4 regions of the Streptomyces sp. NPDC020898 genome follow, and region 3 is predicted to be linked to each of the others. Evidence: riboswitches for the same ligand, from Rfam matches in the RefSeq annotation. Region 3 holds a riboswitch; each other region holds the start of a gene.
The links. Region 3 has a riboswitch for cyclic di-AMP ahead of ACH4TV_RS20195 (peptidoglycan DD-metalloendopeptidase family protein). Riboswitches for the same ligand answer to the same signal wherever they lie in the genome.
Positions count from the first base shown of each region.

Region 1: another riboswitch for cyclic di-AMP. It lies ahead of ACH4TV_RS27095 (transglycosylase family protein); the one in region 3 lies ahead of ACH4TV_RS20195 (peptidoglycan DD-metalloendopeptidase family protein).
Region 2: another riboswitch for cyclic di-AMP. It lies ahead of ACH4TV_RS36185 (M23 family metallopeptidase); the one in region 3 lies ahead of ACH4TV_RS20195 (peptidoglycan DD-metalloendopeptidase family protein).
Region 4: another riboswitch for cyclic di-AMP. It lies ahead of ACH4TV_RS26115 (NlpC/P60 family protein); the one in region 3 lies ahead of ACH4TV_RS20195 (peptidoglycan DD-metalloendopeptidase family protein).

Region 1 covers NZ_JBIRRV010000009.1:70,198-77,989, forward strand. The annotation lists gene eno (phosphopyruvate hydratase) at 1-1,197, opposite strand, end outside; gene ACH4TV_RS27095 (transglycosylase family protein) at 1,578-2,294, opposite strand; cyclic di-AMP (ydaO/yuaA leader) riboswitch at 2,298-2,468, opposite strand; gene ACH4TV_RS27100 (transglycosylase family protein) at 2,652-3,644, opposite strand; gene ACH4TV_RS27105 (cytochrome P450) at 3,837-5,138, opposite strand; gene ACH4TV_RS27110 (hypothetical protein) at 5,135-6,883, opposite strand; gene ACH4TV_RS27115 (nucleoside triphosphate pyrophosphohydrolase) at 6,925-7,792, opposite strand, start outside.
Region 2 covers NZ_JBIRRV010000015.1:108,009-115,800, reverse strand. The annotation lists gene ACH4TV_RS36195 (HPr family phosphocarrier protein) at 1-204, shown strand, start outside; gene ACH4TV_RS36190 (GntR family transcriptional regulator) at 363-1,058, opposite strand; gene ACH4TV_RS36185 (M23 family metallopeptidase) at 1,247-2,020, opposite strand; cyclic di-AMP (ydaO/yuaA leader) riboswitch at 2,034-2,201, opposite strand; gene ACH4TV_RS36180 (M16 family metallopeptidase) at 2,417-3,805, opposite strand; gene ACH4TV_RS36175 (M16 family metallopeptidase) at 3,802-5,157, opposite strand; gene ACH4TV_RS36170 (DNA topoisomerase (ATP-hydrolyzing) subunit A) at 5,477-7,792, shown strand, end outside.
Region 3 covers NZ_JBIRRV010000006.1:48,305-56,096, reverse strand. The annotation lists gene ACH4TV_RS20220 (MBL fold metallo-hydrolase) at 1-802, opposite strand, end outside; gene ACH4TV_RS20215 (Glu/Leu/Phe/Val dehydrogenase dimerization domain-containing protein) at 1,043-2,233, shown strand; gene ACH4TV_RS20210 (TetR/AcrR family transcriptional regulator) at 2,280-2,894, shown strand; gene ACH4TV_RS20205 (SGNH/GDSL hydrolase family protein) at 3,035-3,820, opposite strand; gene ACH4TV_RS20200 (DUF6250 domain-containing protein) at 3,943-4,662, opposite strand; gene ACH4TV_RS20195 (peptidoglycan DD-metalloendopeptidase family protein) at 4,806-5,762, opposite strand; cyclic di-AMP (ydaO/yuaA leader) riboswitch at 5,767-5,944, opposite strand; gene ACH4TV_RS20190 (alpha-galactosidase) at 6,229-7,792, opposite strand, start outside.
Region 4 covers NZ_JBIRRV010000008.1:269,275-277,066, forward strand. The annotation lists gene ACH4TV_RS26090 (PspC domain-containing protein) at 1-332, opposite strand, end outside; gene ACH4TV_RS26095 (PspC domain-containing protein) at 476-1,804, shown strand; gene ACH4TV_RS26100 (LuxR C-terminal-related transcriptional regulator) at 1,801-2,577, shown strand; gene ACH4TV_RS26105 (NlpC/P60 family protein) at 2,629-3,735, opposite strand; gene ACH4TV_RS26110 (hypothetical protein) at 4,162-4,515, shown strand; gene ACH4TV_RS26115 (NlpC/P60 family protein) at 4,534-5,745, opposite strand; cyclic di-AMP (ydaO/yuaA leader) riboswitch at 5,754-5,928, opposite strand; gene pcrA (DNA helicase PcrA) at 6,196-7,792, shown strand, end outside.

The sequences.
Region 1 (7,792 bases), on a different contig from region 3:
GTACTTGGCGACGCGGTCCGAGCGGGCCGGGGCGCCGGTCTTGATCTGGCCGCAGTTCACCGCGACGGCGAGGTCGGCGATGGTGACGTCCTCGGTCTCGCCGGAGCGGTGGGACATCATGCACTTGAAGCCGTTGCGCTGGGCCATCTCGACGGCGTCCAGCGTCTCGGTCAGCGAGCCGATCTGGTTGACCTTGACGAGCAGGGCGTTGGCCGAGCCCTCCTCGATGCCACGGGCGAGGCGCTCCGGGTTGGTGACGAAGAGGTCGTCGCCGACGATCTGGACCCTGTCGCCCAGCTTGTCGGTGATGGTCTTCCAGCCGTCCCAGTCGTCCTCGTACAGCGGGTCCTCGATGGAGATGAGCGGGTACGCGGAGACGAGCTCCTCGTAGTACTCGGTCATCTCGGCGGCCGTGCGGGACTTGCCCTCGAACTCGTACTTGCCGTCCTTGTAGAACTCGGACGCGGCGACGTCGAGCGCGAGGCCGATCTGCTCACCGGGGACGTAACCGGCCTGCTTGATGGCCTCGATGATGAGGTCGAGCGCGGCGCGGTTGGACTCCAGGTTCGGGGCGAAGCCGCCCTCGTCGCCGAGACCGGTGGACAGGCCCTTGGTCTTCAGCACCTTCTTGAGGGTGTGGTAGATCTCGGCGCCCCAGCGCAGGGCCTCGGAGAAGGACTCCGCGCCGATCGGGGCGATCATGAACTCCTGGATGTCCACGTTGGAGTCGGCGTGCGAGCCGCCGTTCAGGATGTTCATCATCGGAACGGGCAGCAGGTGCGCGTTCGGGCCGCCGAGGTAGCGGAAGAGGGGGAGGTCGCTGGCCTCCGACGCCGCGTGGGCGACGGCGAGGGAAACGCCGAGGATGGCGTTGGCGCCGAGGGAGCCCTTGTTGTCGGTGGCGTCCAGGTCGAACATCGCCTGGTCGATCAGGCGCTGCTCGGTGGCGTCGTAACCGACGAGCTCCGGGCCGATCTGCTCGATGACGGCGAGGACGGCCTTCTCGACACCCTTGCCGAGGTAGCGGTTGGGGTCACCGTCGCGCAGCTCGATGGCCTCGAAGGCTCCGGTGGAGGCGCCGGACGGGACAGCGGCACGACCGGTGCTGCCGTCATCGAGGCCGACCTCGACCTCGACGGTGGGGTTGCCTCGCGAGTCGAGGATTTCCCGGGCTACGACGACGTCGATGGACGGCACGAGCATCTCCTTCTGGGATGTGACGCGGGTACGCGGGACTTTTTGGGGCCCCGCGGGATGAGCCTAACCGCCCGAGGGGGATCGGCAGGTCCGCCGGCCACCCCCTGGACAGAACAGAGGGTAAACATTGTTCCCCACCTGAACAAAAGGCGGAACAATGAACGGGGCAATGGACGGGCCGACAGACGGGCCAGCAGGCGGCACAAAAAAGCCCCGCCCCGGTGCGTACGGGGGAGAACGCACCGGAGCGGGGAGCCCGTGGGGGACGGGGGTGACCCTCACGAGGTCTTCACTATGGAAGCCACGGATGTGAGGGCGCTGTGGTTCACCTTCGAGCCGACTGGGATTTGGGGGAAGACCCGGCCCGCAGGTGACCGGGGTCAGCTGAGGTGCAGCTGCTGGCCCGGGTAGATGACGTCGGCGTCGTCGACGATGTCCTTGTTCAGCTGGAAGAGCTTCGTCCAGCCGCCCTCGACGTCGTGCGCCTCGGCGATCTCGCTGAGGGTGTCACCGGTGACGACCTTGTACTCGCCGTCGCCCTTCTCGACCTTCTTGCCGGTCGGGGTGGTGACGGTCTTCTTCGCGGCGGGCCGCTCCTGCGAACGGGAGGCCGACTGATCGCCGGAGGAACGCGTGGTGGCCTCGCTGGAGCTGTCGGAGCTGCCGGCACCGCTGGACGAGTTGTCGCTCGTACCCGCGTCGCTGCTCGAACCGCCGTCGTAGGCGGCGCCGGACAGGCCCACGCCGCAGACCGGCCAGGCACCCTTGCCCTGGCCCGCGAGGACCTTCTCGGCGATTTCTATCTGCTGGGACTTGGAGGCCTGGTCGGCGGTGGAGGCGTACGACGAGCCGCCGTACGCGGCCCAGGTGGAGGCGGAGAACTGGAGACCGCCGTAGTAGCCGTTGCCGGTGTTGATGGACCAGTTGCCGCCCGACTCGCACTGGGCGACCGTGTCCCACTCGGCGGAGGTGGCGGCGGAGGCGGAGCCGGCCGCCAGGAGCGGAGCGGCGACGGCCGCACCGGTCACACCGGCGATGGCGACGACACGGGTGGCCTTGGACGGACGGCGGTGCTTGCCCTTACCGGAAAACAGCATGCGTGATCCCCTCACCGACGCCTGCGAGGTGAGCTGTCGGGTTCGGGCCGGTTGAGTTGCCCGGCCGTACGTCCGAGTCCTGGACGTACGACTTAACCCCAAGCCGCTCCGGTCAACTGCCCGGTGCGGCACCTACCTTGGGTCCCCCGCTCCTGCCTACGGCGCTTGATAGCGACGACTGTTCCCGGACGGCCGTTGGCAGGATTCGGCGTTGCGACCGGCGGGGCCCGCGGTGGCGAGCGATCACGACCGTAAACAGGTGATCCCCTGAAATACAAAGACGATCAGGGCTTCTGAGACCTATCTCTCACTGCATTTATAACGGACATTCAGCACGAAGTGTGACGTGAACTCCGGTTACTTTTGCCCCGGTTCGCTACCTACCGCAAGGGTCTGACCGGGGAGGATAAGGTCCGGGTCAGTGCCGAGGGCATGCTCGTTCTCGAGGTAGAGCTCGGACCATCCACCCTCAAGGCCAAGGGAGTCGGCGATGTCGCAAAGGGTGTCGCCGGCACGGACGGTGTACGAGCCCTCGGTGTCGCCACGATGACGACCGGTCCCGTTTTCGGCGCTCTGCCCGGAGTTGCCCTGTTCTGCACTCTTTGCCGTGTCCGTGAGGAAACTGTCCCCTTCCTGCGAGTCGCCGGTACCGGGCAACGAGGGGGAAGGCGACGGCGACAGCGGGGTGGACGACTCGACGGAGTCGGTCGTCGCCGCGACGGACGGCACGGGAGACGGCGAGGAACCGGTGGAGGACTCGGAGTCGGCGGATTCGGCGGAGTCGGTCGAGGGCGACGTCGAGGGCGTGGGTGACGTCGGCGTCGACTTCGGCGTCAAGGGCGGCGTCGAAGCCGAGGAGGAGGTGCCGCCCTCGCTCACACCGGCGTCCACGCCCGTGCTGGAGCCGATACCGCTGCCGCTGCTGGTGCTGGTGCCGTCGCCGGCCACGCCGGTGTCGACGTCGGCCGAGCCGGTGTCCTTGCCGAGCCCGGACAGCAGCGCGCAGGCCTCCCAGACCCCGGCCCCCTTGTCGGCGAGCACCTTCTCGGCGACGGCGATCTGCTGCGAACGGCTGGCCTGGTCGGCACTCGGGGCGTAGGTGAGGCCGCCGTACTCCTCCCAGTCCATCTGGGTCAGCTGCAAGCCGCCGTAGAACCCGTTGCCGTCGTCGGCGCTCCAGGAGCCGCCACTCTCGCACTCCGCGACCCGGTCCCACGTGGTACCGCTGGCCGCGCTCGCGCCGGTGGCGCCGAGCAGCGGAATGGCGATGGCGGAGCCTGCCACGCCGGCCGCGACCAGCAGAGCCGGGGCCTGACGGGGGCGACGGTGACGACCGTTCCCGGAGAGCATGCGGTGGCCTTTCACGAGACAGCGGGGGCCAGTGCGACGGGCGATGACGGGCAACGACAGGTGTCGATGGACACCGCAGGGCGCCGCACTAGTGCGTGAACGTATCGGCAGACGATCACTCATCACAAGTTAATGCCGCGCAGATCACGTGAAGATCACATTGTTGACGGAGCGTCACCATTCCGTGACCTTCTACGTCACCACTGGCTGGGTATGCCCGGATTCGCGAACTGGCGTGAACTCGACGGGCAGGGTGCGCAGTCCACGCATGATGAGGCCGCCCCGCCATCTCAACTCGGTGGGGTCTGCGGCGAGTTGCAGGTCAGGGAGACGGGTGAGGAGGGTGCCGAGGGCTGCCTGCCCCTCCAGGCGGGCGAGCGGGGCGCCGAGACAGTAGTGGATGCCGTGGCCGTACCCGAGGTGCTGGTTGTCCCGGCGGGTGAGATCGAGAACGTCGGGATCGGCGAACCGCTCCGGGTCCCGGTCGGCGGCGGCGAGGACGACGAGCACGGGATCACCGGCCGCGATGTCCTGCCCGCCGAGACTGAGCGGACGGGTGGCGAAGCGCCAGGTGGCCAGCTCCACGGGGCCGTCAAAGCGGAGGAGTTCCTCGATGCCCGTTTCGAGAAGGGCGGACTCCTTGGCGGCGAGAGACGCCTGGAGGCGGGCGCGCTGCTCGGGGTGGGTGAGGAGGGCGTGGACGCCGTTGCCGATCAGATTCACGGTCGTCTCAAAACCGGCAAAAAGGAGGATAAAGGCCATGGCGGCGGCCTCGTTCTCGGTGAGGTGCTCGCCCTCGTCGGAGGCGCGGATGAGCCCGGAGATGAGGTCCTCACCGGGTCCGGGTACGTCGGACAGCGCCTCGCGCTTGCGGTGGATCAGCTCGGCGAGATAGCCCCGCATCTTCTTGACCGACCGAGCGACCCCGCCCCGGGGCCCTCCCCCGTGCCGGATCATCATCCCGGCCCAGTCCCGGAAGTCGTCCTGGTCTTCGCGGGGTACGCCCAGCAGGTCGCAGATCGCGTAGATGGGCAGCGGGAAGGCGAACTCGTGGATGAGATCGGCGGAGCCGCGCGCCGCGAACTGGTCGATGAGGTTGTCGGTGAGTTCCTGCACCCGGGGTGCGAACTCGGCCACTCGGCGAGGCGTGAACGCCTTGGAGACGAGCCTGCGCAACCTGGTGTGGTCCGGCGGATCGATGTTGAGCAGATGGGTCATCAACTCGGCCTTGCGCTCACCGGGGATACCGGTCTTGCCCTTGGCGTGCGCGGGCTCGTCGTGATGGGCGGAGTTCTTCGAGAGCCGGGGATCGGCGAGGGCCTGCTTGGCATCGCCGTACCGGGTGACCAACCAGGCCTCCACGCCACTGGGCAACTTGGTCCGGTGCACGGGCGCGTGCTCACGGAGCCAGGCGTAGGCGGGGTAGGGGTCGGTGGCGAACTCCCAGGTGAAGAGTTCGGGGGCGGGGGGCGGGGAGCCGGGCTGGTCAGTCACTCGGTGACGGTATCGGGGGCGGGTGAAGAGATTCGCGGAGGGAGAAGGCTCCCCCACTCGCTGAGGGCGCGTTTGGCCCTTTGGTCGCCCGCTACGGTGGCCTCGGTCAGCCAGCGCTGGGCCTGGTTCCGGTAGTGGAGTCCGAGGAGACCGGCGGCTGCCGCCCTCCCCCGCGACGCGGCTCTCTCCAGATAGGGGATCGCGCCCGGCCCGTCCCCACGCCTCAGGAGGAGTTCCCCCAGTTGCACGGCCGCTTCGTCGTCGTCGAGGTCCGCCGCTCTGCGGAGCCAGGCCTCCTTCTCCTCACCGTCCGTCTCCCAGGCGAACCTGCGCATGATCCCGACGTCCCCCGCCTCGACACGGGAACGGAACGCGGCGCGTGCCGCGTCCAGGACAGCCGCGCGGTCGATGCCCCAGTCGTTCAGTCTCTCGAGCAGGGTCCACCACACCTGGTCCGGAACGGGCGGCAGGTTTTCCGAGCGCAACACCTCGGCGACCAGTGCCCCGTAGGCCCGCCAGGTGTCGTTCTTCTCCCCCGAGACGAGCAGCCCGGAGACTCCGAACAACGGTGTCGTCGCCCATGCCAACGAGTCCTCGAACGACTCCCGTTCCTGCTCTCCACGGAGGTAGGGGAACTCGGCAGCCTTGAGAAGAGCGGTCGGCACGGCCTTCGTGACCCCGCACCGGGCGAGGTCGACCGCGGCCCGTACCAGCAACTGCCCTCGCGGATGCTCCAGTTGCGTTCCGGCGCGCGTCCACTCGTCGAACAGCAGATGCCCGATCGCGAAATAGGAGGTCACGCCCTCTTTGCCGCTCCACATGTACGCCGGGTACGCGCGGGGGTCGTCGTCATGTGCCCCCAGCCGCGCCAGTTCGGCCTCGCTCCACTCACGCGGCAGATCCACCGTGCGCGCCATGGCGACGACCCGGTCACCAGGGGTGGACCCGGCACGGCGGCGGTAGTACTCGGCGGGTCTCATTGTGCCGAAGACCACCGCGCCGTGGCTGGTGAGCCGCCCCAGCAGCCGTGGTTCCAGGGCGCCTTCACCGAGGTGTTCGGTCAACTCGTCGAGCCAGATCACGTAGTCGCCGGGCGCGGCCTTCAACCGGTCGGGCAGGCCGCGCAGATCCTCGCCGGGATCCGGTGCGTACAGCCGGTACCCCTCCAGCGAGCGCACTGCCTGCCACGCCGTGAACGACGTGCCCGCGTACGGTTCCCCCAGGATCAGCACGAGACCGCTGTGGGCGAGTTTGGTGTGCAGGTCCTGGTCGCAATCCCGTGTGACGTACGGCGGCACGTCGGGCAGCCCGGGTACGTGGCGGGTCGGGCGTACGCCGAACTCGACAGGGCCCACCTCGCCGACCGGCCTCCACCACGCCGGGGCGGTGGCGGGGGCGGAGCCGTAGTGATTGTGCTGCACGCCGACGAACCGTTCGTGGAAGGTCGCGTCACGGAAGTCGAGGTGGTCTCCGGCGACCCTGCTGGCCGTTGTGGGCACGGGGGTGTGGTCCCGCGAGATCTCCCGGAGGCCGGCAATGATCTGAGGGTGATCGCGGGACAGGATCCCCAGCAGGAACAGCCGCTCGTCGGCCGCCGCCTGCCCCGGCCGGTCCAGGATCCAGGCGTCCACCAATCCGGGAATGTCCGACCGTTCCAACAATTCCGCGACCCGTTCCGCCGCTGTCGGTGAGCCGTGGATCGCGCTCAGGATCGCGTTCCTGAGCTCCTCCAACTCCGTTGCCACACAAGCCCCCACGTTTCGCGCCCACCCGTGGGGCAACGGTACTAAGCGGGGAGGCCCTCAGCAGCCCGCACCGCATCCCGATAAGCCCGCGCGGCAACCCGCAACGCCGCCTCCGGATCGACGCCCTCGCGCTCCGCCCGTACCGCCATCTCCAGCAGCTCGTAGCCGACCCCCTCACCCTGCGGCAGCGGAACGTCGAACCCCGCCGCGTGGACGCGGGATGCCAGTTTTGCCGCGAGGGCCAGGCCGGGCTGGCCGAGGGGGATGCCCTCTGTCACCGAGGTGCGGCGCTTCTCCTGCGCCTTGGTGCGCAGCCAGTGTTCCTTGACGTCCTCCGGTGTGGACGCGGTCTCGTCGCCGAAGACGTGGGGGTGTCGGTGGATCAGCTTCGTGACGATGCCGGCGGCCACGTCGTCGATGGAGAAGGGGGCCGTACCGTCCTCCTCGCTGCCCTCCTCGGCGATGCGCGCGTGGAAGACGACCTGGAGCAGGACGTCTCCCAGTTCCTCGCGCAGCTCGTCCCGGTCGCCCTCCTCGATCGCCTCGACGAGTTCGTAGGCCTCCTCGATGCCGTACTTCGCCAGGCCCTTGTGGGTCTGGCGGGACGACCAGGGGCATTCGAGGCGGATGCGGTCCATGACCTGGACGAGATCGAGGAGGCGGGCGCCGGGGAGGTCGTAGGAGGCGGGGAGGAGTTCCAGTTCCGGCATCTGTACGCGGCCCGAGCCCGCGAGGCGGGCCAGGCCGTCCGTCAGGGTCGGTTCGCCCTCGGCCGTCGCCACGACCACGACCGTCCGGCCGCCGGCGCAGGCGTCGATCAGCTCTTCGGCGGTCGGGGAGGTCTCCTCGACCGCTATGCCGGCCTCCCGCAGGTACGGCAGCTGCGGATGCGTACCGTCCGCGCACAGC
Region 2 (7,792 bases), on a different contig from region 3:
ACGGCCGCCGGCGTCCCCATGACGATCGCCAAGGCCGACGGCAACCCCGTCAACGCGGCCTCCATGCTGGCGGTCCTCGGGCTGGGCGCCCAGGGTGGCGAGGAGATCGTCCTCGCCTCCGAGGCGGAGGGCGCCGACATCGCGCTCGACCGTCTGGCGAAGCTGGTGGCCGAGGGACTCGAGGAACTTCCCGAGACGGTCTGAGGAATTATCGGGGCCGGCGACGGCCCTCGCTTCAAAGACACCATCCGCACACACGAAGGGCTCGCCCGGAATTCCGAGCGAGCCCTTCGCATTTCCCGTTTACGGGCAGCAAAATTAATCCCCCGCGAATTCCACCCTCTTTGTATACGGCGCCAGTGTTAATGCCGCAGGCCCGTCATGTTTACGGGATGTTGCGAAGTCCTCACACGATCGGCACGGTCTCCGCTGCCCGGAAAGCGCAGTCGGTGCACGGCGGTCGCCCGCTCGGTGTGCAGCGCCGTGACCGCCCGGGCCCGCTCACTGTCGCCGCGCGCCACCGCGTCCACGATCGCCCCGTGCTCCGCCCAGGACTCGACAGGGCTGGCCGGTGCCTCCACCGCGTACATCCAGGCGATCTTGTGCCGCAGCTGGGTGAGCGTCGAGGTCAGGGCGTGACTGCCGGACGATTGGGCGAGCGTCTCGTGGAACCAGCCCCCCAGGGAGCGCAGATCCTCACTGTTGCCCCTTCTGGCCCGCTCCTGCCCCAGCCTGACCAGGCCGCGCAGCACTTTCAGGTGGGCCTCGGTGCGTCGCTGGGCCGCTCGGGCGGCGCCCAGCGGCTCCAGGAGCATGCGCATCTCCAGCAGGTCGGAGGCCTCCTGCTCGGTGGGTTCCGCGACGCACGCGCCCGCGTGCCGCCGGGTCACCACGAAGCCCTCGGCCTCCAGCGTGCGCAGGGCCTCGCGGACGGGGACGCGCGAGACGCCGTACCGGCGCGCGAGCAGTTCCTCGGTGAGCCGGCTGCCGCGCTCGTAGACACCGGCGACGATGTCGTCCCGGATCGCCGTGCATACCGAGTGCGCCGGAATACGCATGTCCGACCTCCGCTTTAATCCCCGTGAAACGTCGATGATTGACGTGTGTTCAGTGACTCTATTGCAGAGAACCGGAATTTCCGATGGCAGGCCGGAATCCATGGATATTTTTTGGACACACGGCCCTCCGAAACGCCGAAAGCCCCGGCTCAGGGAGCCGGGGCCACGACAAGCGGTGCGAGCGGTCGTCAGACGTTCACGCCGTGCGAGCGGAGGTAGGCGACGGGGTTGATGTCCGAGCCGTACTCCGCGGTGGTGCGGGCCTCGAAGTGGAGATGCGCACCGGTGACGTTGCCGGTGGCCCCGGAGAGGCCTATCTGCTGGCCCGGGGTGACCGCCTGGCCGACGGAGACGTTGACGGACGACAGGTGACCGTACTGGGTGTATGTACCGTCGTTCATCTTGATCACGATGTTGTTGCCGTAGGCCCCACCCCAGCCGGCCTCGACGACGGTGCCGGAGCCCACCGCGTGGACGGTAGTACCGGACGCCGCGTGGAAGTCGACGCCGGTGTGGCTGCCCGAGGACCAGACGGCGCCGCCCGTCTTGTAGCCCGTGGAGATGTACGAGCCGGAGATCGGGGAGACATAGGTGTTGAGGCGCTTGCGCTCGGCCTCGCGGGCGGCGCGGGCCTCAGCCTCACGTGCCTCCTTGACCCGCTCCTCCGCCTCCTTCTTCGCGGCGGCCACGGCCCGCTTCTCCGCGGCGGCCTTCTCGGCGGCCTGCTCCTGGGCGGCGGCCTGGGCGTCGATCTCGTCGGCCAGCGAGTCACCGATGGAGATCACCGGGGTGAGGCCGGTCTGCTCGACGGCGGACTCCGCAGCGAGCGCCGGGGCGGCGAGGCTGCCGACGACGCCTGTGGTGGCGAGAGCCGCGACGCCGGCCGCGCGGGCGGTCGTACGGGAGACAAGGCTGGGGCGGCTGGGACGACGGTGCTTCCCGGTGGCGCGGGTGAACGCCATGTAGTGGCTGGTCCTTTCCTTCCTTCTCGCCTACCGGGTTAGCTGACGGGTTCGGAGCAGGAAGGTCTCCTACGGACCCCCTCGCTGCACGCGCGGGCGTCCGATTCACCCCAGGGACTTCACAAGGTGGGTCCCCGGCTCCCCTGGCTCGCGCCGTACGGGGACTCGGCGATGACTGCCCGGTGCCGCGGCTGCGGCGCAGTGCCTTACGGACAGACGGACAGACGCTAAGCGGGACCTCTTTCAATCGACAAACGGATCACGGGTTTTGTCGCGCATGCCACAGTGCAGACCATCAACCTCTCCATCAATACGGGCAACTTGCTCATCAATATGGACAAAGAGGGGCCCCGTGACGCTTCCGTCACCGGGCCCCTGTCGTTTACGCCGGTACCGCTACTCGGCGGATACGACGCTCACTTCGCCGATACCGAGGGCCCGGACGGGCTCCTCGATCGTCGCCGCGTCCCCGACGAGGACCGTCACCAGCCGGTCCACCGGGAAGGCGTTCACGGCCGCCGCGGTGGCCTCCACGGTGCCGGTCGCGGCGAGCTGCCGGTACAGCGTCGCCTGGTAGTCGTCGGGCAGGTGCTGCTCGACCTGGTCGGCCAGGGTGCTCGCGACGGCCGCCGCGGTCTCGTACTTGAGCGGGGCCACCCCCACCAGGTTCTGCACCGCGACATCGCGCTCCGCGTCGGTGAGTCCCTCGGCGGCGAGCGTGCGCAGCACCTTCCAGAGGTCGTCCAGGGCAGGGCCGGTGTTCGGGGTGTCGAAAGAGCCGCTGATGGCGAGCATCGAGGCGCCCGACCCGTCCGGAGCCGAGCGCAGTACCTGGCCGAACGCCCGTACACCGTAGGTGTAGCCCTTTTCCTCGCGCAGGACGCGGTCCAGGCGGGAGGTGAGGGTGCCGCCGAGGCAGTACGTGCCGAGGACCTGGGCGGCCCAGACACGGTCGTGCCGGTCGGCGCCGACGCGGCCGATGAGCAGCTGGGTCTGCACGGCGCCCGGGCGGTCCACGATGACGACCCGGCCGGTGTCGTCGGCGGTCACCGGCGGCACGGGCCGCGGTTCGGCCGTCGAGCCGGTCCAGGCCCCCAGGGTCTCCCCGAGCAGCGCGTCCAGGTCGATACCGGTGAGGTCACCGACGACCACGGCGGTGGCCGTGGCGGGGCGGACGTGCCTGTCGTAGAAGGCGCGTACGGCCACGGAGTCGATCTTCGCGACCGTCTCCTCGGTGCCCTGGCGCGGGCGTGACATGCGCGCGGCCGCCGGGAACAGCTCCTTGTAGAGCTCCTTGGCGGAACGGCGGGAGGGGTTGGCCATCTCGTGCGGGATCTCGTCGAGCCGGTTGCGCACCAGTCGCTCGACCTCGCTGTCCGCGAACGCGGGAGCCCTGAGGGCGTCGGCCAGCAGACCGAGCGCCTTGGGGAGCCGGGACACGGGGACTTCGAGGCTGAGGCGCACGCCGGGGTGGTCGGCGTGCGCGTCGAGGGTGGCGCCGCAGCGCTCCAGTTCGGCGGCGAACTCCTCCGCGGAGTGCTTGTCGGTGCCTTCGGAGAAGGCCCGGGCCATGATCGTGGCCACCCCGTCGATACCGGCCGGCTCGGCCTCCAGGGGGGCGTCGACGAGCACCTCGACGGCCACGACCTGCTGGCCGGGGCGGTGGCAGCGCAGGACGGTCAGGCCGTTGCCGAGCGTGCCGCGCTCGGGCGCCGGGAAGGCCCAGGGCCTGGCTTCGCCCGCCTGCGGCTGGGGGTGGAACTCCATCGTGGCGAGCCCGGTCACTTGCCAGCCTCCTCGTCGGTGTCGGTGGCAGTGTTCTCGTCGGTGTCGGCGGTCAGGGGCTCGTAGACGAGCACCGCGCGGTTGTCGGGGCGCAGCCGGGCCTTGGCGGCCTGCTGGACCTCCTCAGCCGTGATGTCGAGCACGCGTTGTACGGCGGTCAGGGCGAGCTGCGGGTCGCCGAACAGCACCGCGAAACGGCACAGTTCGTCGGCGCGGCCCGCGACCGTGCCGAGCCGGTCCAGCCACTCGCGCTCCAACTGGGCCTGGGCGCGCTCCATTTCCTCGTCCGTGGGGCCCTCCGCGGCGAACCGGGCGAGCTCCTCGTCGACGGCCGCCTCGATGACCGGCACCTCGACGTCGCCGGAGGTCTTCACGTCCAGCCACCCCAGGGAGGGCGCTCCGGCCAGCCGCAGCAGGCCGAACCCGGCCGCCACCGCCGTACGGTCCCGCCGTACGAGCCGGTTGTAGAGGCGGGAGGACTCGCCGCCGCCGAGGACGGTGAGCGCCAGGTCTGCCGCGTCGCACGCACGCGTGCCGTCCTCGGGAAGCCGGTAGGCAGCCATCAACGCGCGCGCGGGGACCTCTTCCACGACGACCTCGCGCAGTTCCTCGCCGATGACGTCGGGGAGGGCGCCGGAGCGCGGCGCGGGCTTGCCGTCGTGCCCGGCGATCGATCCGAAGTACTTCTCGACCCAGGCGAGCGTCTCCTCGGGGTCGATGTCACCGACGACCGACAGGACCGCGTTGTTGGGCGCGTAGTACGTACGGAAGAACGCTCGCGCGTCCTCCAGGGTCGCAGCGTCCAGGTCCGCCATCGAGCCGATCGGCGTGTGGTGGTACGGGTGGCCCTCCGGGTAGGCGAGGGCGGTCAGCTTCTCGAACGCCGTCCCGTAGGGGACGTTGTCGTAACGCTGCCTGCGCTCGTTCTTGACGACGTCCCGCTGGTTCTCCATGGACTCGTCGTCGAGGGCCGCGAGCAGCGAGCCCATGCGGTCGGCCTCCAGCCAGAGGGCGAGCTCCAGCTGGTGGGTGGGCATGGTCTCGAAGTAGTTGGTGCGTTCGAAGCTGGTGGTGCCGTTGAGCGAGCCGCCCGCGCCCTGGACCAGTTCGAAGTGGCCGTTGCCCTTCACCTGGCCCGAGCCCTGGAACATCAGGTGCTCGAAGAGGTGAGCCAGGCCGGTACGGCCCTTGACCTCGTGGCGCGACCCGACGTCGTACCAGAGGCACACCGCCGCGACCGGGGTGAGGTGGTCCTCGGAGAGCACCACGCGCAGCCCGTTGGCGAGGCGGTGCTCGGTCGCTGTCAGGCCGCCGGAGCCTGCCTCGGCTGTGGCCGTGTGACCCATGGGCATGTACGTCCCTTCGATCGCGGGTGCGGTTGTTGCAACCGCTGAATTCCTGCCGGTCCTGCCACTGTATGCAAGCGTGTGGAGTGCTGGCGAAGTTCCCGGAGGTCGTACGCCGACAGCGAGATTCCCCGGCCCGCAGGCGGTACGTTTCAGCACCGTCGTCCACAGCCCAACACCGCCGCAGGGACGGGCCTTGGTCCACGTTGTCAGTGCGGCAGTCCACAATGGTCCGCGTCAGATCCCGTTCACGTCTCGGCAAGAGTGAGCCTCAGGGCAGACGCCCCGCAGGCGAACGACCAGGAAACAGAAGGAGCCGGCAGCGATGGCCCGCCGCAGCACGAAGACCCCGCCGCCCGATGACTTCGAGGAGCGGATCCTCGACATCGACGTCGTCGACGAGATGCAGGGCTCCTTCCTCGAGTACGCGTACTCGGTCATCTACTCCCGAGCCCTGCCCGACGCCCGCGACGGCCTCAAACCCGTACACCGGCGCATCGTCTACCAGATGAACGAGATGGGCCTGCGCCCCGACCGCGGCTATGTGAAGTGCGCCCGCGTCGTCGGCGAGGTCATGGGTAAGCTGCACCCGCACGGCGACTCGTCGATCTACGACGCACTGGTGCGTCTGGCCCAGCCGTTCTCCATGCGCGTGCCGCTGGTCGACGGTCACGGCAACTTCGGTTCCCTCGGCAACGACGACCCGCCGGCCGCCATGCGGTACACCGAGAGCCGGATGGCCGACGCGGCGTCCCTGATGACGGAGTCCATCGACGAGGACACGGTCGACTTCGCCCCCAACTACGACGGTCAGGAACAGGAACCGGTGGCGCTGCCCGCCGCCTTCCCGAACCTGCTGGTGAACGGCGCGTCGGGCATCGCCGTGGGTATGGCCACGAACATGCCGCCGCACAACCTCGGCGAGGTCATCTCGGCCGCCCGGCACCTGATCCGCTTCCCGAACGCGGACCTCGACACCCTCATGCGGCACATCCCCGGTCCCGACCTGCCCACCGGCGGCCGGATCGTGGGCCTCGCCGGGATCAGGGACGCGTACGAGTCCGGCCGCGGCACGTTCAAGATCCGCGCCACGGTGTCGGTGGAGAACGTGACGGCGCGCCGCATGGGCCTGGTCGTCACCGAACTGCCCTTCACCGTCGGCCCGGAGAAGGTGATCGCCAAGATCAAGGACCTGGTCGGCGCGAAGAAGCTCCAGGGCATCGCCGACGTCAAGGACCTCACCGACCGCAGCCACGGCCTGCGCCTCGTCATCGAGATCAAGAACGGCTTCGTACCGGAGGCCGTCCTGGAACAGCTCTACAAGCTGACGCCGATGGAGGAGTCCTTCGGCATCAACAACGTGGCACTGGTGGACGGCCAGCCCCTCACCCTGGGCCTCAAGGAACTCCTTGAGGTCTATCTCGACCACCGCTTCAACGTCGTACGCCGGCGCTCGGAGTTCCGCCGCAGCAAGCGCCGCGACCGGTTGCACCTGGTCGAGGGCCTGCTCACCGCGCTGGTGGACATCGACGAGGTCATCCGGCTGATCCGCTCCAGCGACAACTCCGCGCAGGCGAAGGAACGCCTGATGGAGCGTTTCTCCCTCTCGGAGATCCAGACGCAGTACATCCTGGACACCCCGCTGCGCCGGCTGACCCGGTTCGACCGCATCGAGCTGGAGTCCGAGAAGGACCGGCTGGCCGCGGAGATCGCGGAGCTGACCCGGATCCTGGAGTCGGACGCGGAGCTCCGCAAGCTGGTCTCGACCGAACTGGCCGCGGTGGCCAAAAAGTTCGGCACCGAGCGGCGTACGGTCCTGCTGGAGTCGGCCGGCGCCGCACCCGTCGGCGCGGTCCCGCTCCAGGTGGCCGACGACCCGTGCCGGGTCCTGCTGTCCTCGACGGGCCTGCTGGCGCGTACGGCGAACGGCGAGCCGTTCCCGGAGGACGAGGACGCCAGGCGCGCGAAGCACGATCTGATCGTCTCGGCGGTCCCGGCGACTGCGCGCGGCGAGGTGGGCGCGGTGACATCGTCCGGCCGTCTGCTGCGTATCAACGTCATCGACCTCCCCCAGCTCCCCGACACGATGGCGGCGCCCAACCTCTCGGGCGGCGCCCCGCTGTCGGAGTTCCTCTCTCTGGAGGACGGCGAGACGGTGGTCTGCCTGACGACGCTCGACGAGTCGTCCCCGGGCCTCGCGCTCGGCACGGAACAGGGCGTCGTCAAACGGGTGGTCCCCGACTATCCCTCCAACAAGGAGGAGCTGGAGGTCATCACGCTCAAGGACGGCGACCGGATCGTCGGCGCCGTCGAGCTGCGCACCGGCGAGGAGGACCTGGTCTTCATCACGGACGATGCCCAGCTGCTGCGCTTCCAGGCCGCCCATGTCCGTCCCCAGGGCCGCCCGGCCGGCGGTATGGCCGGCATCAAGCTCGTGGACGGCGCCAAGGTGATCTCGTTCACGGCGGTGGACCCGGCGGTGGACGCGGTCGTCTTCACGGTCGCGGGCTCGCGGGGCACGCTGGACGACTCCGTGCAGACGACGGCGAAGCTGACCCCGTTCGACCAGTATCCGCGCAAGGGCCGCGCCACCGGCGGTGTCCGCTGTCAGCGGTTCCTGAAGGGCGAGGACTGTCTGTCC
Region 3 (7,792 bases):
CGAACGGCCCGTGGTCGGCGCCGATGTCCCGGAAGCCCTCGAAGTACCCGGTGTCGCCACTGTGGTAGACGCGGTGCTCCTCACCGGCGACGACCCAGGAGGCCCACAGGGTGTGCTGGGTGTTGCGCAGGCCCCGGCCGCAGAAGTGGCGGGCCGGGGTGGCGGTCAGGGTGAGGCCGCCGACCTTCGTCGCCTCGTGCCAGTCCAGCTCGCGCAGCCGGTCGTCGGAGACACCCCAGCGCTCCAGATGGGCGCCGACGCCGAGCGGCACCGCGAACAGCGTGTCCGTGCCGGCCAGCGCCTTGATCGTGGGCATGTCCAGATGGTCGTAGTGGTCGTGCGAGATGACCACGACGTCGACCGGACCGAGCGCGGCCAGCGGCACGGGCACCGGGTGCAGCCGCTTGGGCCCGGCGAAGGCGAACGGCGAACAGCGCTCGCCCCAGACCGGGTCGAAGAGCACGCGCTGTCCGTCGATCTCGGTGAGCACACTGGAGTGCCCCATCCAGGTCAGCCGGAGACCGCTGACCGGGGGTTTGGCGAGATCGGCGAGCGTCGTGGCGTGCACGGGCACGGTGCCGGTCGGAGCGCGGCGAACGCGGTCCTCTTTGCGCAAGGAGGACTTCGCGAACTCGAGCATGGCGCCGTCGGGCCGGGGGGTGCCGGGCGGATTCGTGAAGACCCCGTCAGCGAAGTGCGGCGATCTGCGGATCCGCGCCAGGCGCTCCCCACTCGGGTCCGCGCCGAAGGCAGCGGGCCGCAGCGCACGCAGCCCGGCGCTGGGGGAACGGAATCCGGTCACGGTACCTCCAGGTGGAGTCGGTCAGGCATTCCATTATGGTCGCCCTCTCTGACACTCCGGTGTCGTGCACGTGTCGGCGGCGTCATTCCAAGGAAAGACCAAAGTTCGGACACCGAAGGGTGACTGAAGTCTACGGAAGCCGACGAAACGCGACCCAAGGGCCGCACGAGGGACGCGGAGCGCGCGGCGCCGGGGCTGCACGACAGCCACAACTGAACGACGAGTCAGTATATTGCGCGTATGGCAACCCCTCACAACGCTCCCCTCCTCTCCCTCACCTGGACCGATCACGTCACCGGCCGCCAGGGTTTCCTCGTCGTCGACAGGCTGGTGCGGGGCGTGTCCAGCGGCGGACTGCGGATGCGCGAGGGCTGCACCCTGGACGAGGTCGCCGGGCTCGCCCGCGGCATGACCATGAAGGAAGCCCTGCACTACAACCCGCAGGGCCGCTACATCCCCCTGGGCGGTGCCAAGGGCGGGGTCGACTGCGATCCCCGGGACCCGGCGGCGTACGGCCTGCTGGTGCGCTATCTGCGCGCGGTGCGGCCGTACGTCGAGAGCGTCTGGACCACGGGCGAGGACCTCGGCCTCACCCAGGACCTCGTCGACCGGGCGGCGACGGAGGCCGGGCTCGTGTCGTCGATCCAGGCCGTCTATCCACTGCTGGACGACGAGACCGCGGCCCGCGCGCGGCTCGCGGACGCGTTCACGGTCGAGGTGGACGGCATCGGGCTCGACGAACTGGTCGGCGGCTGCGGGGTCGCCGAGTCCGTACTTGCGGCGCTCGACCGGGCCCGGCTGCCGTACGCCGGGACACGGGTCGCCGTGCAGGGGCTCGGCACGATGGGCGGGGCCACGGCACGCTTCCTCGCGCGCGCGGGACTCGTGATCGTGGCGGTCGCCGACATCAAGGGCACGATCGCCAACCCAGCCGGCCTCGACGTCGAGGCGCTGCTCGCGGCGCGGGACACGTTCGGCACCGTGGACCGCGCGGTGTTGCGCCCCTACGACCGTGAACTGCCGGGCGACGCCTGGCTGTCCGCCGGTGCGGAGGTGCTGGTGCCGGCGGCGGTCTCGTACGCCGTCGACACCGGGAACCAGGAGCGGATCACCGCGCGTTGGATCGTCGAGGCCGCCAACATGCCCGTACTGCCAAAGGCCGAGGAACTGCTCGCCGCGCGCGGCATCGTCGTCCTGCCGGACGTGGTCGTCAACTCCGGGACGAACGCCTGGTGGTGGTGGACGCTGTTCGGTGACATCGGCGCGGACGCGGAGGAGGCCTTCGCGTACACCCGGCGTTCGATGCGTGCCCTGATCGACCAGGTGCTCGCGCGCGCTGAGGCCGACGGGGCGACTCCGCGGGCGGCGGCGCACGCGATCGTCGAGGACAGGCTGCCGGTGATCGCGGAACGGTTCGGCTGGTACCGCTGACAGGGCTCTGCGGCATCGCCTCCTGACGACGGATTACTGTGGCCGCGTGGCAAGGGTGCGGTTGAGTGTGGCCGAGCGGCGCGAGGATTTGTTGCGGGCCGCCATCGGGCAGATTGAGGAGCGGGGCGTGGCGGCGGTCAGGATCGCCGACGTGGCCGCTGTCCTCGGGGTGAGCAACGCGCTGGTGCTGTACCACTTCTCGACCAAGGAGAAGCTGGTCGCCGCCGCGTTCCGGTACGCGGCCGAGGCCGATCTCACCCACCTGGGCAAGCTCCTCGGGCGCCGTTCACCGGCGCTGCGCCGCCTGCGGTCCGCCGTGCGCTGGTACGCGCCGACCGGTCAGGCCAAGGGCTGGCGGCTGTGGATCGAGGGGTGGGCGGTGTCCCTGCGGGACCCCGCGCTGCGGGAGGTCGCCGGCGATCTGGACCGGCGCTGGAAGGCCGCGATCACCGAGGTCATCGCGGAGGGCGTGGCCGCGGGCGAGTTCCAGTGCCCCGACCCCACGGGCACGGCGCTGCGGCTCACGGCGCTGCTGGACGGGCTGGCCGTCCAGATGACGGCGTACGACGGGGTGTCGCGGGCGCGGGCGGAGCAGTGGGTGGACGCGGCGCTGGCTGGTGAACTGGGGCTTCAGCGCGCGGCGTTGACCTCCGGCGGGTGAGTCGGTGTGGGCCGGCGAGTCGGTGTGGGCGCCGGTCCTGGGGGCTGCCGCCCCCAGACCCCCGCTTCGGCCTGAACGGCCTCGTCCTCAAACGCCGGACAGGCTGAGGTTGCCCGCCCGGCGCTGAAAACCAAAAGAGCTCACGCGACCCAGTCGATGCGGCTCTTGATGTCGTCCGGCGAGAGATGCCCCTTCGCCGTCACCTCATCCCCCGACGACTCCCCCCGCAGCCTCCGTCCGATCCACGGAACCAGGTACTGGCGGGCCCAGTGGACGTCGTCGCGACGGATCTCCAAGGTGCCTCGGGGAGGCAGCGGCGGCCAGGGCTGGTCCGGGTCGGCCGGGATTTCGAGGCCGAGGACCTGGCCCGCGCGCAGGGCGACACGGGTGTGGCCCTCAGCGGAGAGGTGCAGTCGGTCGCCGTCCCAGGCCCGCCGGTCCTGGATGGTCTTCAGGGACCACAGGTCGAGCACGGGACAGCCGTACCGGTCGGCGATGGCCCGCAGATGTCCGTTGTACGTGGCGATCTTGCCGCGCATGTGCTTCAGCACCGGGACGTTGCGGGTGTCGAAGCCGGTCGTCACCATGACCGTGCCGACCGTCGAGGTGAGGTCGATCACCGCCCGCTCGAAGCGCTCGGCGACCTCGTCGGGGTCGCTGCCGGGCCGGATGATGTCGTTGCCGCCCGCGCAGAAGGAGATCAGGTCCGGCGCCTGCTCCTTCGCGCGCGGAAGCTGCTCGGCCACGATCTGGTCGAGCAGCCTCCCGCGTACAGCGAGGTTGGTGTAGTCGAAGTCGCCTTCGGAGCGCCGGTCCGCGAGCAGTACCGCGAACCGGTCGGCCCAGCCGACGAACGCCCCGTCGGGGCCGGGGTCGCCGACGCCTTCGGTGAAACTGTCCCCCACCGCCACGTACGACCCGATCACTGCTCTGCCGTCATTCTTCGAATCGTCTGCCACATCGGCCCATCATTCCCCTTCCGATGTGAGCTACGCGACCGTAGGAAAGGGTTGACTCGCGGTGAGATAAGCCACTCGTCAAGTATTGGTCAACCCGGAATACCGGGCGCGCACAGCTCATGGACCCTGAAGTCGCTGATCCGGAAGTGGCTCCACGTCGTACGGAAGGCGAAGTGCCCACTCGTGTACGGGTCCGGGTCGGTGTAGTCGAACACGAGCCGCCCGTTGTTCCACCAGCGGACCGTCGAACCGGCCGAGACGATCCGCACCCGATGCGGCGCGTTCGGGACGAGCAGCGGCTCCGTGTAGTCGTAGATCAAGGGGCGTACGCCGGCCTCACCGACGTAACGGCGCAGCCTGGTCGTCGTGTTGGTGTTGGCTCCGTAGCCGACGTAGTACGTCTTGAGGTAGTCGTACTCCGCGAGGGCACCGCCCCGCGGGGTGGCGAAGAGGTCGTCAGGGGAGCGGACGTCGACCGCGTTCCAGAAGTTGTTCAGGTCGGAGACCCGGTCGTTCACCCCGCCCGCCGAGATCGGCGTGGCCGTGTACTCGATGACGTACGGGCCTTGGAAACCGCGCTTGAACCAGACGGTCGCGCCGCTGGGTACGTCGATCTCCAGGGCGCCCCGGGCCGCCGTGACGCTGCCGCCGTCCTGGAGTTCCACGGCCCACTGGCCGAGACCGTGCCGGAAGTCGTCGCGGGCTATCAGGCGTCCGCGCGTGGCGGCACTGGCACTCGCGGCCGGGACGAGTGCGGTGAGCGCCGCGCCCGCGGCCAGGACTCCGAAAGCTCTGCGGGTGGTCGTCACGAGGCGGCTCCTTGAGGGGAAAGCGCTTACACGGTGCGGGAGTTCACTATCGCACCCGCACCCACACAGGCACCGACCGCACCGAAGGCCGGACCCGGGGATCGGGTCCGGCCTTCGGCGGGAGTTCTCGCGGAGGGTGGGCGTCAGCCGACGGCCACGCCCTGCGAGCGGAGGTACGCGACCGGGTCCACGTCGGAGCCGTAGTCCGGGGTGGTGCGGATCTCGAAGTGCAGGTGCGGTCCGGTCACGTTGCCGGTGGCACCGGAGAGGCCGACCTGCTGGCCCTCGGTCACGGTCTGGCCGGCCGAGACGGAGAGCTGGGAGAGGTGCGCGTACTGGGCGTAGTAGCCGTCGGCGAGCTTGATGACGACCTGGTTGCCGTACGCCCCGCCCCAGCCGGCGGAGACGACCGTGCCGGCGCCGACAGCCTTGAGGGAGGTGCCGGTCGGGACGACGAAGTCGACGCCCGTGTGGTAGCCGCTGGACCACATGCTGCCCGCCACGCGGTAGGCGGTACCGACGGCGGCATCGGCCACGGGGAGGGTGTAGCCGCTGGAGCTGCCGGTGTCGGCGGCCTCGGTCTGCGCCGAGGTCTCGGCGGCCGGCTTCGACTCCTCCGTCTGCGTGGACTTCGAGGAGGACCCCGAAGAAGACGACGAAGACGAGGAAGAGGGAGACGAAGACGGCGAGGTCGACGCGGCCTTCTTGCCGATGGTCAGCTTCAGACCGGGGTGGATCAGAGCCGGGTCGGCGCCGATCGCCGTGCGGTTGTCCGAGTAGAGCTTCTGCCAGCCACCGCTGACGCTCTGCTCCTGGGCGATCTTCGAGAGGTAGTCGCCGGCCTGGACCGCGTACGTCTTCACGCTCGCCTTCTTGGCGGCGGCCTTTTCCGACTTCGCGGAAACGGACTCGACCGTTACGGACGTGACCGCTCCCGAAAGGGACTGAACGGACTGGGTGCCGGCCTCCGCCGTGGCCGCGTGGGCGCCGGTGGCTCCCAGCAGCGGCAGGGCGAGAGCCGCTCCGCCGGTTCCGGCGACGGCTATCGAGCGAGTGAATCGCTGGGACTTCGGGCGGCGGTGCTTACCCTTCGCGGGCATGACGAATTCCTCTCCGTCGCCTGCGAGGTGAGCTGTCGGGTGCGGACTGGAGATGTCCGGCCACGCCTGAACGTGACTTAACCCCAAGCCTGTTCCAGAGACCGGAACAGGCGTTCTACCTGTGGGTCCCCCGCTCCTGCCGTGGTCGGGTGCTCGATGCGGGATCCGGGCGGCGGCAGGATTGGGCGTCCGTCCGGATTGGTGGCGAACGTAAGCGACCAAGACGCACGGAAACAAGCCTGAGGTTCCCTGTGTAAGGGTTTCCTGTGATCCTCCCCAGAATTACCGGTCACTGTCCGTCAATCCCGGATCTTTCCGCCCCTCGAACTCCCTTAAAACACGCCGAAATTACGTGAACATGACGGCGACAGACGGTCACGGATATGACGCTGCTCACTCGACCTATTCACAGCAACCTTTATTCCCAAGCGAGTTGGAATGAAGGCCCCATTAGCGGACAGAAGCATCAAAGGCGACGCAGTCGGAAAACTGCCGCATCAAGGTCGCCCTTCAGTCCGGTCCGCAGCCCACGGTGCAACAACACGGCACCCCGGTGGACTTCACCTGTTTCGCGGCATTCGTACGTACCTGTCGGGTCGAGTCCGCGCAGCCGCACCGCCGGAACCGGCTCCCCGTGGTGCTGCGCCTGGAGCCAGGCGAGGACGACCGTCTCGTCCCCGAGCACGTACTGCACCGCGCTCAGGCCACCGGCCGGCCGGCGCAGCCGGTAGAGGTCCCCGCGCTGCACCACGGGCCGGATCTCCTTGTACAGGCCCACCCACTCCCCGGCCTCGGCGAGCTCCTCCTCCGTCCACTTCGCGAGGTCGCCGCCGACGCCGAGCACCCCGGCCATCGCACTCACGAACCGGAAACGCAGCGAGCTGACCCGGCCGTTGAGCTGGGTGTTCGGGCTGTCCGTGACCCAGGCGGCCATCACCCGCGCCGGGTGGATCTGACTGAACCCCTCCTGGATGGCGAGCCGGTCCAGCGGGTCGGTGTTGTCGGAGGTCCACACCTGGTCCGTACGGGCGAGGACACCGAGGTCGATCCGGCCGCCGCCGCCCGAGCAGGACTCGAAGGCGACGTTCGGATGCGCCGCCCGCAACCGGTCCAGCAGGGCGTACAGCCCGTGTACGTGGTCGACCCACAGGCGCTGCGGGTAGTCCTCGCCGGGCCAGCCCGCGTCGGTGAAGCAGCGGTTGAAGTCCCACTTCACGTAGTCGACCGGGGCGCTGGAGAGAAGCGCGTCGAGCTGCTCCCAGAGGTACTGCCGGACATCCTCACGCGCGAGGTTCAGTACGAGTTGATTGCGGAACTCCGTCCGCTTTCGTCCCGGTTGGAACTGTACCCAGTCGGGGTGCGCGCGGTAGAGGTCGCTGTCCGGGTTGACCATCTCGGGCTCGACCCAGATGCCGAACCGCATCCCCAGGGCGTGCACATACTCGGCGAGCGTCCCCAGGCCCGCCGGGAAGCGGTCCGGGTTGGGCGTCCAGTCGCCGAGGCCGGCCCGGTCGCTGGTGCGGGCCCCGAACCAGCCGTCGTCCACGACGAACAGCTCGACGCCCATCGCGGCGGCCCGCCGGGCCAGCGTGCCCTGCTGCTCCTCGGAGATGTCGAACTCCGTGGCCTCCCAGGAGTTGTAGAGCACGGGCCGGTCCCGGTCCGCGTCCGGAATGACGAACGCGCGCTGGTACGCGTGCCACGCGCGGCTCGCCCCGCCGTGACCGGAGTCGGTCCACAGCCCCGCGAAGACGGGCGTGCTGAAGGACTCGCCCGCCGCCAGCCGCAGCAGACCCGAGTCGTCGTATCCGGCACCGCCGGTGATCTGCACGCGGGCGTCGGGCAGCTGGGCGACGGCGATCCGCCACGACCCCGACCAGCCAAGCGCGCACGCGTACACCTCGCCGTGCTCCTCGGTCGCGTCGGTGTCGAGCGCCACCCAGGGCAGATGCTGGTGCCCGGTGTGACCGCGCCGGCTGCCGATGACCTTCTCACCGTAGGTGAGGTCAGAGCGCACCAGCCGGGACTCG
Region 4 (7,792 bases), on a different contig from region 3:
AAGATCACCGGGTCCATGTCGCAGTGCCGCCCGAGTCCCGAGCACACCCCGCCCAGCATTTTGTGCCGCCGCTCGCGCCGGAACGCGGCCGGTGGAGTCGCCAGCTGTTCGGCGACCGCCTCCTCCACGGCGGTTGCCCCGGTCGGATGGGAACTCGCGTACGCACCCGCGCCCGCTCCCGTGTACGCGTGCCCGGGCGTGCGCGGTTCCCCTTTCTCTGTGGGCGACGGGGTTGCCGCGGCGGGCACGGCATCCTGCGGCCCGGCGCCCGGGGTGGGGCGAGGGCCGGAGCCGGGTCCCGGACCCGTCGCGGCGTGCGAGTGATCTGTCATGCGTCCATGGTGACGCCCGGGGCGGCCCGGCGGCAGTCGGAATGACCCTGGGTGAACCCTGATTTCGGCCCTGAGTCGGGACGGGGGAAGCGTTCGACGGCCGGCGGGCTCGAAGATCAGGGGAGTCTCGGGGGCGGACCCTGATGCCCGGGCCCGCCGGGCGTGTGAACATCGATGGCATGCCGGAAGCCGCTGCGTTGCCACTCGTCGAACCGCGGCCCCCGCGCAAGCTCTACCGCAGCAGCGACGGACGCTGGCTCGGAGGCGTGGCGCGGGGGCTCGCCGGGCATCTCGGGCTGCCCGTGATCTGGCTGCGCCTCATGTTCGTCGGCCTGTTCATGGCGGACGGACTCGGTGCGCTGCTCTATGCGGCCTTCTGGTTCTTCGTCCCGCTCGGTATGGGTGGTGTCGAGGCCCAGCGGCCCCCCTCCCTCGTCAGCACCGAGAGCTCGCCCGACGGCCGCCGCAGACTCGTCGCCCGCAAGCCGGACAAGGGGCAGATCGTCGCCCTGCTCCTCATGGTCGTCGTGGCCATGGTCTTCGTCGGCAACGTGAACCTCGGCGGGGGCGCCAAGGCCTATCTGTTCCCGACCGTGCTCGTCGCCGCCGGCGTCGCCCTGGTCTGGCGTCAGGCGGACAACGCCCGGCGGGCCCGCTGGATGGAGGCCGGCCGCCGTCGGCGCACCCTCACCTTTGTCCGCGCCGCGGCCGGCGTCATGCTGGTCACGGCGGGTGTGTCCGGCATCTTCGTCCTTCAGGGCTCCGCCGCCCACCTCGGCTCGGTCCTCCAGGCCGCGCTCGCCGTGCTGGTCGGGATAGCGCTGCTCGCCGGTCCGTATCTCGTGCGCATGACCCAGGACCTCTCCGAGGAGCGTCTGATGCGCATCCGCGCCCAGGAGCGTGCTGAGGTCGCCGCCCATGTGCACGACTCGGTGCTGCACACCCTGACCCTGATCCAGCGCAACGCGGAGAGCGCGAACGAGGTGCGCCGCCTCGCACGCGCCCAGGAGCGCGAACTGCGCAACTGGCTCTACAAACCGGAGGGCACCGGCAAGGACGAGGCCGACGAACCCACCACCCTGGCCGAGGCGGTGCGGCGCAGCGCGGCCGAGGTCGAGGACAAGCACGGCGTCCCCATAGAGGTCGTGGTCGTCGGCGACTGCCCGCTCGACGACAGAACCGGCGCACAGATGCAGGCCGCGCGGGAAGCAATGGTGAACGCCGCCAAGTACGGTGGCGAGGGCGGTGCGGTGCAGGTCTACGCCGAGGTCGAGGGCAGGACGGTTTTCGTGTCCGTCCGGGACCGCGGACCCGGCTTCGACCTCGACTCCATACCCGCCGACCGCATGGGCGTCCGAGAATCGATCATCGGCCGCATGGAGCGCAACGGCGGTACGGCGCGACTGCGCGCGGTACCGGACGGCGGCACGGAGGTCGAGCTGGAGATGGAGAGGGCGGAGAGTACGTCATGAGTGACGCGCACGGGGAGAGCAGGCCGGCATCCGAGTCGGCCGAGCCGGCAGGAACCACTGAACCTGCCCGGTCCGCAGAGCCAGTGGGCGGCGGCAGCGGCGATGCGGACGGGCGGCGGGTGCGTGTCGTTCTCGTCGACGACCACCGTATGTTCCGTACGGGCGTACAGGCCGAGATCGGGCAGACCGAGCGGACCGGCGTCGAGGTGGTCGGCGAGGCCGCCGACGTCGACCAGGCGGTCACCGTCATCACCGCCACCCGGCCCGAGGTGGTCCTTCTCGACGTGCATCTGCCGGGCGGCGGCGGTGTTGAAGTACTGCGCCGCTGCGCCCCGTTGATGGGCGACCCTGAGCAGCCGGTCCGCTTCCTGGCGCTGTCCGTCTCGGACGCGGCGGAGGACGTCATCGGCGTGATCCGGGGCGGTGCGCGCGGATACGTCACGAAGACGATCACCGGCGCGGACCTCGTCGACTCCGTCTTCCGCGTCCAGGACGGCGACGCGGTGTTCTCGCCGCGCCTCGCCGGGTTCGTACTGGACGCGTTCGCGTCCACGGACGCCCCGCCGGTGGACGAGGACCTCGACCGTCTCACCCAGCGGGAACGGGAGGTGCTGCGGCTGATCGCCCGGGGCTATGCGTACAAGGAGATCGCCAAGCAGCTCTTCATCTCCGTGAAGACGGTGGAGTCGCATGTGTCGGCGGTCCTCAGGAAGCTCCAGCTGTCGAACCGGCACGAGCTGACGAGGTGGGCCACGGCACGGCGGCTCGTCTAGGGGCAGGGCGCCTCGTAGGTCAGGAGGGACCCGGGGGCACCGCGCGGCCGCTCACACCACCCTCGTGGCCCCCGCGAACGGCATCTCGTCCAGAGGTGCCACTCGTACCGGTGCCGAGGGGTTCGGGGCGTGGATCATCTGTCCGCGGCCTACGTAGAGGCCCACGTGACTGATGCCCGAGTAGAAGAACACCAGGTCGCCGGGGAGGAGTTCGGACCGTGAGACCCGCTGGCCGGCGTTGATCTGGGCGTAGGTCGTGCGGGGCAGGGAGATGCCGGCGGAGCGGTACGCGGCCTGCATGAGGCCCGAGCAGTCGAAGGCGTCCGGGCCGGTCGCGCCCCACACATAGGGGCTCCCGAGCTTCTGGTAGGCGTACGAAACGGCCTCCGCCGCACGCGAGTTGGGCGCCCCGGCGACTCCGGCTGCCCCAGCTGCCGCGGTGGCGTCAGCGACTCCGGCTGCCCCGAGCCCGTCCCGCGCACCCCCCGACGACCGGGAGGCATGCCCGCCGCCCCAGCTTCCGTCGTCCGCCGCGAGCCGGGCGCGTTCCTCCGAGCTGAGGCGGGACAGCAGTTGGCGGGCCTCGCCCAGTTTTCCGGTGACCGTCTTCTTGTGGCGGTTCAGCTCGGCCTGGCGGGACTTGAGGGAGGTCAGTTCGACGTGGGCCGCCCCGCGCAGCTGCTCGATCTCCCGCAGTTGCTTGCGTACGTGGGCCACGTCCGACGACTGTCTGCTGCCCGCCCGTTCGGCGAACGCGGCCCCGTCCAGGTAGCGGTCGGGGTCGTCGGAGAGGGCGAGTTGCAGCGCGGGGTCGAGACCGCCGGAGCGGTACTGCGCCGCGGCCATCGAACCCAGCGCCTCCCGGGCCGAGTTGAGCCCCTCCTCCTTGCGCGCCGCCTCGTCGCGCAGGTTCTCCAGCCTCCGTTCCGCCCGCTCGGCCCTCTCCTTCGAGCCGTTGTACTTCTCGGTGGCGACCTCCGCCTCCTCGTACAGCTTGTTCACCTTGGCCTCGACCTGCGCCGCGGTCAGCTGTGGATCGGCGTATCCGATGCCGTCGAAGCCGGTCGCCGTCGCCGCGCCCGCGAGGGCGATCGTCGCGGCGGTGCGGGCCGTACTGCCGTTGAGCGAGCGCTGTCGGGGCTTGCGGTGCGCTGCCACCGGGGCGTCACGTCCTTTCGTACGACCGCCGGGAAGCGGACCCCAGGAGGGCGGTCGCGCGTCCGGCGGCGGCTCGCACAGGGGGAGCGGTCCGCCGCCGGACTTTCTCGGCGGTGGTGTCCGACTGCCGCCCCTGGCCCGGGCGGCGGTGGGGAGCCGGGCACCTGGTGGAGGACGCTAAACCTGAGTGTGTCGTGGGGGTAACGCCATGTGCGGAACTGGCGTGAGCCGATCGCCGGGTGACCGTATGCGACCGTGATCGCGGTCCGCCGCCGCCGACTTCACGCAGTCGACTGACCGATGCGGCGCTTCCGGGACACGCGACGGTGACACAGTGCTATGGGGTGCATATATGCGAGATCCCGGAGCACCCCATGCCCGGCCCGGTGTCAGGTCGTGCGGGCGCCTCTGATTAGGCTCCGGGCCATGGACGTACTCATCCATCTCTTCGTCGGCCTGCACATCATCGGCATCGCCTCGCTCCTGGGCGGGTTTCTCACCCAGCTGAAGGCGATGGGGCAGGGCACGGCCCGCTTCGTGCCGGCGATGCTGCACGGCGCGTTCACCATGCTGGTCACCGGTGTCGCCCTGGTGGGCCTCAATCAGGCCGACGACCAGCCGGTCGACAACGTCAAGATCGGCGTGAAGCTGGCCCTGCTGATCGTGATCCTCGGCCTCGTCTATGTGCAGCGCGACGAGGAGACCGTGGACAAGCGTCTGTTCGGTCTGGTGGGCCTGTTCACCACAGCGAACATCTTCATTGCCGTGCTCTGGACCTGACCCGACCTGACCGAACCCTCAGGCGGGGCGCACCACGCTGTGGATCGCCGACTCGCCGTCGTAGAAGATCGATTCCTCACGGACGTACGTGCCCGGCTTCGGCGCGTGGATCATCATGCCGTTGCCGATGTAGAGGCCGACGTGGCTGATGTCGTCGTAGAAGAAGACCAGGTCACCGGGTTGGATGTCGGAGAGTGAGACCGTCGTGCCCGCGTTCACCTGGTCGTAGGTGGTGCGCGGGAGGTCGACTCCGGCAGCCTTCCAGACGGCCTGGGTGAGGCCCGAGCAGTCGTACGAGTCCGGGCCGGTCGCGCCCCAGACGTACGGCTTGCCGATCTGTGCGCGTGCGAAGGTGAGGGCCTTGTCGGCCTTGGCGGCGTACGAGGAGTCGGTGACCGTCGGCGTCGACGTGTCCGGGGTGCTGCCGCCCGTCGGCTGCTGGGCCGCCGCGGCTGCCGCCGCTGCGGCCTCCTGCTGGCGTTGCTGCTCCGCCGCCTGCTGCTGGCGGACGAGCTCCTGCGCCTGACGGCGGGCCTCCGTCTGCTTCTCCCGCTCGATCGCCGCGAGGCGCAGCTTCTCCTCGGCGGTGAGGCGGGAGAGCAGCTGACGGGCCTGGGCGAGCTTCGTCTGGACGGCGGTCTTGGTCGTCTGGAGGTCGTCCTGGGCCTCCGTGAGCGATTCGAGGCTCGCGGTGGCTTCCTGGCGCATCCGCGTCGTCTCGGCCTGCTGGGTGACGTAGTCGTCGACCGAGCCCTTCTGGCGGGCGGTCAGGCGGTCCATCAGCTGGTTCTGGTCGAAGTAGTCCTGCGGGTCGTCCGCGAGCAGGAACGTCGCCGTGTCGGGGGCGGCGGACCCGGTGCGGTACTGGGCCGCGGCGAACGAACCCAGCTCCTCACGCGCGTCGTTGAGCTTCTGCGTGCGCTGGGCCACGTCGTCCATCAGGGTGTCGACGCGCTTGCGCTGCTTGGACGTCTTCTCCTTGGCGCCGTTGTACTTGTCGGTGGCCGACTCCGCCTGGCGGTAGAGGTCGCCGATCTTCGCCTCGACCTCCTCCATGCTCGGCTGGTCGTCGGCCGAGGGTGCCGGGGGTGTCGTGGGCTCCGTGGGCGCGGCGGTGGCGGTCTGGGACAGCAGGGCCACGGAGGTCAGTGCCGCCGTGGCGAGGGCGGGGGTCCGTATGCCTGCTACGCGCGTTCCTGCAGGACGCGACTTGCGGTGCGACGACGCCAAGGGAGGCGACTCCTTCCATGTTCCGCCTACCGGGTTAGCTGTCGGGTTCGGGCGGGTGATTCGGAAGGGTTGCCCTACGGTCCTTGCCCTGGACGGCAGTCGGACCGATTCACCCCAGGTTTTCGGTGGGTCCCCGGCTCCTGCCGCACAGGGCGGCACGATCGGACTCGGCGGAGGCCGCGCGGCCCGGCGACGTTCGCCGGTGGGGTTCGAGCGGCCTTAGGGCACGCTAACCAACTGGTGTGGCTCCTGTGAAGGTTGATGACCGCTATGTCCGATACGTTTTTGTGACCTTAGGTTTAAACGTGGATTCGTGAAACCGATCCGGAATGATTTCTGGCGAATTGTTCGGATCTGTGAGTGTGCACGGGTAGCTCCGGTAGATCCTCGCCCTCCATGTTTCCGGGGGCGGGGCGGGTTGTCAGTGGGGGCGCCTAGACTCGGAGAGCGATGAGCAGCCTCTTTGATGACAGCTTCCTGGCGGACCTCCGGGGCCCTCGCGCCCATGAGGAGGAGCCCCCGCCGCCGCCCGAGGACGAGCACGTGCCGGAGCCCGTTCCGGACGATCTGTTCGGCGGGAAGTTCGACGCGCCGCCGGACCGGGACGCGTACTACCGCGACGGTGCCCCGCGCCCCGCGGTGGACCCGGCCGCGCTCCTGGACGGGCTGAACGAGAACCAGCGCGCGGCCGTCGTGCACGCCCACACCCCCTTGCTCATCGTGGCGGGCGCCGGCTCCGGCAAGACGCGTGTGCTCACGCACCGCATCGCGTATCTGCTCGGCGAGCGGGGCGTCCACCCCGGCCAGATCCTCGCGATCACCTTCACCAACAAGGCCGCCGGTGAGATGAAGGAGCGCGTCGAGCACCTCGTCGGCCCGCGCGCGAACGCGATGTGGGTGATGACGTTCCACAGTGCGTGCGTGCGCATCCTGCGGCGCGAGAGCAAGCGGCTCGGCTTCACGTCGTCCTTCTCGATCTACGACGCGGCCGACAGCAAGCGACTGATGGCGCTCGTCTGCCGCGACCTGGACCTGGACCCGAAGCGCTTCCCGCCCAAGTCCTTCAGCGCCAAGATCTCCAACCTGAAGAACGAGCTGATCGACGAGGAGGACTTCGCCGCCCAGGCGAGCGACGGTTTCGAGAAGACCCTCGCCCAGGCCTACGCGATGTACCAGTCGCGGCTGCGTGAGGCCAACGCGCTCGACTTCGACGACTTGATCATGACGACGGTCAACCTGCTGCGCGCCTTCCCGGACGTCGCCGAGCACTACCGCCGCCGCTTCCGCCACGTCCTCGTCGACGAGTACCAGGACACCAACCACGCCCAGTACGCGCTCGTACGGGAGCTCGTGGGCACCGCCGAGCACCCGGTGGACGTACCGCCCGCCGAGCACGACCTGGGCCCCGCCGAACTGTGTGTCGTGGGTGACGCCGACCAGTCGATCTACGCCTTCCGGGGTGCGACGATCCGCAACATCCTCCAGTTCGAGGAGGACTACGCGGACGCGACGACGATCCTGCTCGAACAGAACTACCGTTCCACGCAGACGATTCTGAGCGCGGCCAACGCGGTCATCGAGCGCAACGAGTCCCGCCGCCCCAAGAACCTGTGGACCAACGCGGGCGCGGGCGCGCGCATCACCGGCTATGTCGCCGACACGGAGCACGACGAGGCGCAGTTCGTCGCCGAGGAGATAGACCGACTGACGGACGCGGGCGACGCGAAGGCCGGCGATGTCGCCGTCTTCTACCGGACGAACGCCCAGTCCCGTGTCTTCGAGGAGATCTTCATCCGCGTCGGCCTGCCCTACAAGGTCGTCGGCGGCGTCCGCTTCTACGAGCGCAAGGAGGTCCGGGACGTCCTGGCCTACCTGCGCGTCCTCGCCAACCCGGAGGACTCGGTGCCGCTGCGCCGCATCCTCAACGTGCCCAAGCGCGGCATCGGCGACCGCGCGGAGGCGATGATCGACGCGCTCTCCCAGCGCGAGAAGATCAGCTTCGCGCAGGCGCTGAAGCGCGTGGACGAGGCGTACGGCATGGCGTCGC